One region of the Rothia sp. P6271 genome, then DNA from elsewhere that is predicted to be linked to it. Evidence: predicted binding sites of a transcription regulator. Region 1 holds the regulator's gene; the other holds the start of a gene.
The links. Region 1 encodes HspR, which represses chaperone genes until heat shock. Its sites were predicted from a motif close to AAGTTGAGTCNNNNNGACTCAACTT; they were not measured.
Positions count from the first base shown of each region.

Region 2: clpB (ATP-dependent chaperone ClpB) is a predicted target of HspR. The motif match lies at 2,107-2,131, and genes of this name have one in related genera.

Region 1 covers NZ_JBLXXV010000005.1:17,362-21,556, forward strand. Annotated here, with positions in the region: gene ACN08X_RS05125 (nucleotide exchange factor GrpE) at 1-299, shown strand, start outside; gene ACN08X_RS05130 (DnaJ C-terminal domain-containing protein) at 483-1,436, shown strand; gene ACN08X_RS05135 (heat shock protein transcriptional repressor HspR) at 1,439-1,864, shown strand; gene ACN08X_RS05140 (alanine/glycine:cation symporter family protein) at 2,121-3,569, shown strand; gene trmB (tRNA (guanosine(46)-N7)-methyltransferase TrmB) at 3,745-4,195, opposite strand, start outside.
Region 2 covers NZ_JBLXXV010000001.1:375,243-379,437, forward strand. Annotated here, with positions in the region: gene clpB (ATP-dependent chaperone ClpB) at 1-2,035, opposite strand, end outside; gene ACN08X_RS01715 (hypothetical protein) at 2,189-2,494, opposite strand; gene ACN08X_RS01720 (HAD family hydrolase) at 2,841-3,506, shown strand; gene ACN08X_RS01725 (Dps family protein) at 3,621-4,124, shown strand.

The DNA.
Region 1 (4,195 bases):
TGGTATCTGCTTTGCTGCCAGTCATTGATGATATCGATGCAGCTCGTCAGCATGGTGACCTTGAAGAAGGCCCGTTTGCTGCCATCGCTAATAAGCTAGAGGAAACTCTTGGTAAGCAGGGTATGGAACGTTATGGTGCTGTCGGCGATAAGTTCGACCCGAAGGTTCACGAAGCTGTTCTGCAGCAGCCTTCTGAGGACATTCCAGAAGACCATGTAGCAATGGTGTTGCGACATGGGTATCGTGTGAATGATCGAATTGTGCGAACTGCACAGGTTGCTGTTGCGGCAGCAATGTAAATAGATAAAAGTGTAGGCGGGCTCGAATCAGCGGGTCCGCCTGCACTATACTTAGGGGATTTACTCCTCTGTACCGTACCTGATATGGCAGGAACGTGCCTCTGACAGAGAGGGATTAACTGCCTCTTGTTATATAGATTTTAAGAGAACTTAAGGAACGCTTTTGAAAGGAGGCGTCAAAACATGGCTAGCGAAAATTGGCTTCATCAAGACTTCTACAAGGTGCTGGGCGTCTCTGAGAAAGCGAGCGATGCTGACATTAAAAAGGCATATCGAAAATTAGCACGTAAATATCATCCAGATCAGAACCCTGGAGATACTGTAGCTGAGAAAAAATTTAAAGAAGTATCTGAAGCGTATGATGTTCTTTCTGATAAGAAACAGCGTGAAGAATATGACCAGATTCGCACATACGGTGCCGCTGGTTTTGGTGGGGGAGGATTCCCCGGAGGTTCTGGATTCCCCGGAGGTTTCAGTAGCACTTCGACCTCCAGTAACGTTAATCTCGAAGATCTATTGGGTGGTCTTTTCGGAGGTGGAGGTTTTGGGGGTGCTTCTGCCGGCGGTTTCGGTGGTTTTTCTCAGCCTGCGCCTAAAGGTCAAGACGCTCAAACAAGTGTCACCATTTCTTTTGCTGATGCTTATCGAGGAACGACTGCTTCTGTTATTCGTCCAGATGGCTCTGAAGCTAAAGCTCGTATTCCTGCTGGCATTAAAGATGGACAAAAAATTAAGTTGCGCGGTAAGGGGCACACCGGTCCTGGTGGAGCTGGCGATTTGACGGTTGTCGTTAAGGTTCGTAAACATCCCGTCTTTACGCGTGAAGGCAATGATGTGATTGTCCATATTCCTATCAGCATTAAAGAAGCTGTTCAAGGAACTATTCTTAGCGTCCCCACCCCTTCTGGTAAGACTGTTAAACTCCGTTTGGCTGCTGGTTCTTCTTCCGGTGTAAAACTTCGTGCTAAAGGCTATGGATTCCCCTCTAAAACCGGGGCAGGTCATCTGATGGTTATTCCAGAAATTCATCTTCCTCAGAATCTTTCTGAACAGGCGCAAGAAGCTTTTGATACGTTCCTTGCTGCTGCAGATGACGATACTGTACGAGACGAATTTCTACGGAAAGCAGCTGAGTAAGTATGGGTTTATCAGCAGATCAACCGGTTTTTGTTATTTCAGTGGCAGCTGAGCTTGCAGGGATGCACCCTCAAACCTTGCGTCAATATGACCGTCTGGGTTTAGTTCAGCCTCAGCGTGCGCCGGGACGTGCTCGTCGATACTCAGCACGAGATGTGGCGAAGCTGCAAGAGATTCAGCAGCTATCTCAAGACGGTGTTTCTCTTGAAGGCATTCGCCGTATTATGGGGCTTGAATCTGAAGTAGAGACCTTGCGTTACGAGATAGAGTCTCTACGTCAAGAGCTTGCAACAGCGAAGACTCGATTAGGGGAGTCCTCTCGCGTCTTTGCTGCTGGCGTTTCTGGCGACATCGTGAGGGTTCCTCGTGGTAAACGCCCGTCTGCCCACGCTCGTTCTCGAGCTATGGTGCTCTATCAGCCTCGATAACTACATATTTTATGGATAAAGGTTCTGCCGTATCTATTCTTAACAGGTTTGTTCTGTTGAATGGGTACGGCAGATTTTTCTATGCTCTGCTTGTCGTCTTACTTGGTGGACATAGTTGCATATAGTGTCGCCCGTCACGTAAGCTGTGCTTTCAAGCAGTAGCTGTGGTTTCTCTCAACAAGGAACAACACTATCTGCAACACCACACATCTGCTAGGAAACCGCTCGCAACGGGCGAAAACAACAAGGAACGCATATGAACATCGACGACGTCCTCGGGGCGATTTCCTCTTTTATTTGGGGGCCCTTCGTCCTCATCCCTTTACTTCTAGGTACAGGTATTTATCTGAGTATTCGCCTCGGATTCATCCAACTGACCAAACTCATTGTGGCGAACCGTCTAGCGTTTGTTGACCGTAAAGATGCTGACGCACAAGGTGGAGACATCTCTCAATTTCAGGCACTAACTACTGCTCTTGCTGCAACAGTTGGTACCGGTAACATCGTAGGCGTAGCAACAGCTATTTCTATTGGCGGTCCAGGTGCTCTCTTCTGGATGTGGGTCACCGCTATTTTCGGTATGGCCTCTAAATACTCTGAGGCGTTTCTTGGTGTACGTTTCCGCACCCACGACTCAAAAGGTGAAGTCAACGGTGGACCACAATACTACCTTGAACGTGGTATTGGTGGAGCGCTCGGCAAATCTCTTGCAATATTCTTTGCAATCGCTGCGGTAATTGCCTCTTTCGGCATCGGTAACATGACCCAAGGTAATTCAATCGCCGGTAACCTATACACCACTTTTAACGTTCCTGTTGGCTTTACCGGCACAATCTTGGCGCTCTTGACGCTCTTCGTACTCCTCGGAGGCATCAAATCCATTGGTAAAGTTACCTCCGCTTTCGTTCCCGTCATGATTATCTTCTACGTCGGTGGCGCTCTATACATTTTAGGAACACACCTAGGGCAGATTCCTGAAGCATTCGCTACAGTCTTTTCAGAGGCATTTACCGGCACTTCTGCTGTAGGCGGTTTTGCAGGTTCAGCACTCATCTACGCAATTCAGTACGGTGTAGCTCGTGGCATTTTCTCGAACGAATCCGGCATGGGTTCTGCTGCTATTGCTGCTTCCGCTGCGCAGACAACTCACCCTGTACGTCAAGGCATGGTCTCCATGACACAGACCTTTATCGACACGATTATTGTGGTGACATGTACCGGTCTCGTTTTGATTATTACCGGTGCTTGGCATCAGAGCGAGAACGGCGAACTAATTTCTGCTTCTACGATGACGAACTGGGCATTTAGCCAAGAAATTGGTCCGATTGGTGGTTGGATCGTCACCATCGGTCTGGTACTTTTTGCGTACTCTACAATTCTTGGGTGGGCATACTACGGGGAACGTTGTATCGAACGTATCTTAGGCCGTTCTGGTGTGCTACCTTACCGTGTATTTTTCTCGGCCATAGTTTTCATCGGATGCACTGTTGAACTAACGACTGTATGGACATTCTCAGATATTGCTAATGGTCTAATGGCTATTCCAAACTTGATTGGTTTGCTCCTCCTCTCAGGTCTGATTGTTCGTGAGACTCGCTGGTATTTGAAGAATGATCCTCACCTGACAGCAACGAAAGAAGAAATCGACCAGTTCATGGAAGGCCATGACGGTGCGATTGATTCTTACGAGAAGACCGGACGCTAACCGTCTAACAAGCATTGTGTAAGTGCTTTCTTTGACGAACACCTATCACATGGGGCGGGGCGGAATACAGTTTTGTATTCCGCCCCGCCCCATAACGTAGCTATGTTCACTGCCGCTTACTCAGAGACATAACACCTGCTACAAACGTAGTTTAAACCTACCAACATTTTTTCATCTATCGACGAATATAGGTCAAATCATGTGCTCCACGGCCAGCTTCGCGAGCCTTACGTTCAAAACTCGTTAGCACTCGACCCTCCCAACGCGGCGCCCAACCGCCTTGCGGGTCTTCCTCCGTTGCACCCTCGCCACGATGCGCATTAACAAAATCGGGATGAGCGTCGAGCACGTCACGCATTACAATAGCGTATTCTTCCCAGTCAGTTGCTAAACGCCAAGTTGCACCAGATTTCAACACGCGTGCAACCTTATGGGCAAATTCTGTACTAATAAGACGGCGCTTATGATGACGAGTCTTATGCCAAGGATCAGGGAAAAACACCCACAACTCATCGACAGAAGCTGGCTCCAACATGTTCTCTAAAAGCTCTGGAGCATTAGCCTGCGCTACACGGATATTCTCCGCACCAGCACTTGCCATCTTGCGTAGTAAATCAGCAATACCG
Region 2 (4,195 bases), on a different contig from region 1:
CGAGGAGTACAACAGAGTACGGGCGACGGCGTACTGCTTCGGTGAGTTGTCCGCCTTCTTCGTATCCGACGTATCCGGGAGGAGCTCCGACTAGTCGTGATACGGCATGCTTTTCAGCGTATTCAGACATGTCGATGCGAATCAGCGCGCGTTCGTCGTCAAATTGGAATTGTGCAAGTGATTTGGCGAGCTCTGTTTTACCTACACCGGTTGGGCCTAAGAAAAGGAATGAACCGATGGGGCGGTCAGGGTCGCTAATACCAGCACGTGAACGGCGTACCGCGTCAGCAACAGCTTGAACAGCTTGGTGTTGTCCGATGAGGCGCTTGCCGAGTTCGCTTTCCATGTTGAGTAGTTTTTCGCTTTCGCCTTGGAGCATTTTCCCTGCGGGGATACCTGTCCATGCGCTGATGACTTCGGCGATGTCTTCTGCTGTGACTTCTTCTGAAATCATAGATTCTTCGCGGACTCGGTCTTCTGCTTGTTGAGCATCAGTTAGTTCTTTTTCGAGGGCAGGAATTTCCCCGTAAAGAAGGCGTGATGCTTCGGCCAAGTTTCCTTCACGTTGGGCGACTTCGGCACGGGAGCGTAGCTCGTCGATGCTATTTTTGATGTCTCCGACGCGGTTCAGACCGGCTTTCTCTGCTTCCCAGCGCATATTGAGTTCGCGGAGTTCTTCTTGCTTATCTGCCATATCAGCTCGTAGCGCTTCGAGGCGTTCTTTGGAGGCCTCGTCTTTTTCTTTGGCGAGGGCAAGTTCTTCCATGGTCATACGGTCTACGGCTCTGCGTAAAGCGTCAATCTCTTCTGGAGCTGAGTCAATTTCCATACGTAACCGTGATGCGGCTTCGTCGATGAGGTCGATGGCCTTATCTGGTAATTGGCGTGATGGGATATAGCGTTGCGAGAGGTTTGCGGCGGCAACGAGTGCGGAGTCTGCGATGGCTACTTTGTGGTGTGCTTCGTAGCGTTCTTTGAGTCCACGCAAGATACCGATGGTGTCTTCGACGCTGGGTTCGCCTACGTATACTTGCTGGAATCGGCGTTCTAAGGCAGCGTCTTTTTCGATGTTCTGGCGGTACTCGTCTAGGGTGGTTGCACCGATGAGTCGAAGTTCTCCGCGAGCAAGCATAGGTTTGAGCATGTTTCCGGCGTCCATGGACCCTTCAGATGCTCCGGCGCCGACGACAGTATGTATTTCGTCGATGAAAGTGATGATTTGGCCTTGGGAGTTTTTGATTTCGTCAAGAACTGCTTTGAGTCGTTCTTCAAATTCTCCACGATATTTTGCTCCTGCGACCATGGATCCTAGGTCGAGGGAGATGAGTGTCTTTCCGCGTAAAGATTCGGGGACGTCTCCTGAGACCATGCGTTGTGCAAGTCCTTCAACGACTGCGGTTTTTCCGACGCCAGGTTCGCCGATGAGTACGGGGTTATTTTTAGTGCGTCGTGAGAGTACTTGTACGACTCGTCGTATTTCGCTGTCGCGTCCGATGACGGGGTCGAGTTTTCCGCTTCGTGCTATGGCTGTGAGGTCTGTTCCGTACTTTTCCAGGGCTTGAAAAGTTCCTTCGGGGTTTGGAGTATCCACTTTTTTACCTCCTCGTATGTTGGGGATGATTCCTTCAATGGTTTGTGCTGTAGCTCCGTTATTTTTTAGGAGTGTGGCTGCGGCGTTTTGTCCCTGAGCGATTCCTAGCAAGATGATTTCTGTAGAGATATAGCTATCTCCAAGTTTTTGCGCTTGCGTTTGGGCATTTTCTAGTGCGTGGAGAATGTCTTGGCTTATTTGGGGTTTTGCAACTGTTGCTCCAGAAGTTGCAGGAAGAGTTTTAATCTGTGCGGAGACTTTTTCAGATAGTTCGTCGAGGTTTACCCCTGCAACTTTAAGTGTTGCTGCGGCGAGGCTCTGGCGAGTATCTAGCATCGCTTTTAGTAGATGTTCTGGCTCTATTGATGGGTTTTTGAGAGTTTGAGCGTAGCTATTTGCTTGGTTGAGCAGTTCTTCTGATGCGCTTGTTAATTGCATGTTCATATAGTGTCCTTTCTGTGTCGTGTGCTGTTTTATGATGTCCGAGCAGTCCATTAACGATACCCGGTTCAACTAACTTGAGTCTACAACGCTCAACTTAGTTTATGCAATACTTCCCAGAAAAAACGTTTTAAAAATATTTACAGATACAAAAGACTATGATTCAAGAAACTCATAGTCGCTAGACTCGCGAGCTATCCGCTCTTCATCTTCTTCGGTAATACCCGCACTCAGTTTCGCAGAATGCCGGCAATAATTCAGCGCAAGAAAAAAGACTGCGAAGGCACTCACAAAAGTCAGGATTCCAGCAGTGTTACCAAAACCAGCAGCCAGCCCAACGTAGTGTTCGCCAAATATTTGAGAGAGCGCAGAGATTGTTTTCCCATCACGCCGATCAGGACACAACACCCCAAAAGTAAAAGCCCAAAACCACGTAAGGCAATGCATATAAGCTAAAGACACAGGCAAGGAACGCCCATTTGAATACCTACAAGCGTCACGATAACCCCAATAACACCCGCACAGCAGAATAACCAAAAGACTAGGGGTGATACTTATAGCAAAAATCCACGTCAGTTCGCCTTGTGCGTCAAAAAGGATTCTCCCAAAACTAACCCATAAGGCGCTCAAGAAAGCACCAGGCACAGACAGCCTATATACGAGACGCCCAAAAACGCTCTGATGCCTTATCAAAGTATTCTCATTGGAGGGTGTTGCAGTCACTATTCCATCTTAAAACACACAGCCCTCAAAGACGAACAACTCATGGTGCAACACACTTCAAGGCAACCTCCGATAGAGTAAACGTATGAGCGATACACAATATCTAACACCACCCGAAGCTGTTTTCTTTGACCACGATGGGACACTTGTAGACACCGAACCCATCTGGGAACAAGCCAAGCAAGCAATAGCACAAGAACATCACGCTTTTTGGACGGCACAAGATACCGCCGATTGCTTAGGAAAATCTATTGACGCTTCTTTGATTCGATTACAAGAAAACGGCGTACCTCTAGAGCTTCAAGAAATGAAAGCAGAGCTTCAGAAGCAGGCTGAAACAATTTTAGAGACTCATACCATTTCTTTAATTCCTGGAATACCAGAGGTTCTTCAAGAACTTCGCAAGGCGAACATTCCCGTCGGCATTGTCACCAATGCCATCACTAAAGTAGCAGAGCATACTGCCAGCTTATCCCCCGAAACTTTTTCAGTAATTATTGGTGATCAACAAGTTACCAACCCAAAGCCACACCCTGAGCCTTATCTGCAGGCCGCAAAGCAACTCGGCGTTAATCCTCAGCGTTGCGTGGCGGTGGAAGACTCTCCTTCAGGTGTTCAAAGTGCACTATCTGCAGGCATGAAAGTTGTTATTGTCCCAGGTGAGATAGATGTTATTGAAACCAAAGGGACGACTAAGGTTAGCCATGCTAACCTATCTCTTAAGGACATCCTTATTTTGAGTAATTCATAATAAAGCTTGCAAGGGCCTTCTATTCTTGATATATTCGTAATAACGAAGCGTTGGAAATCCCACATTTACCCAACACTTCACAGAACATCACAAATACACAGGAAGGCAACAACAATGGCAAACACTGCATCATTTACCGTACCAGGAATCACCGAGAACTCAGGACATCAGGTCGGAGAACTCCTCCAGATGCGCCTCCACGCAATGAACGACCTCCAACTCGTACTCAAGCACGCTCACTGGAACGTTGTCGGACCATCTTTCATCGGTGTTCACGAAATGATTGACCCACAGGTATCCCTCGTACGCACCTACGCAGATGACATTGCAGAACGCATGGCAACTCTCGGAGTAGCACCTAACGGACTAGCCGGAGACCTCACCGAACAGCGCACCTGGGAAGAATACCCCCTCGGCCGCGCTAAGGCGCTTGATCACCTCCGCGCACTCAACGAGGTATACACCCGCATCATTGAAGACCACCGCGTAGCCATCGCAAAGGTCGCAGACATCGACCCCGTCACCGAAGATTTGCTCATCTCTCAGACCGCAGAACTCGAAAAGTTCCAGTGGTTCGTACGAGCACACCTCGAAGACGGCGAAGGCAACCTCGTCTAAGGTCTAAAGCACCTCTCTAGAGAGAAACCTAACAACCGGCTGTACACCATAAAAACTTATGGTGTACAGCC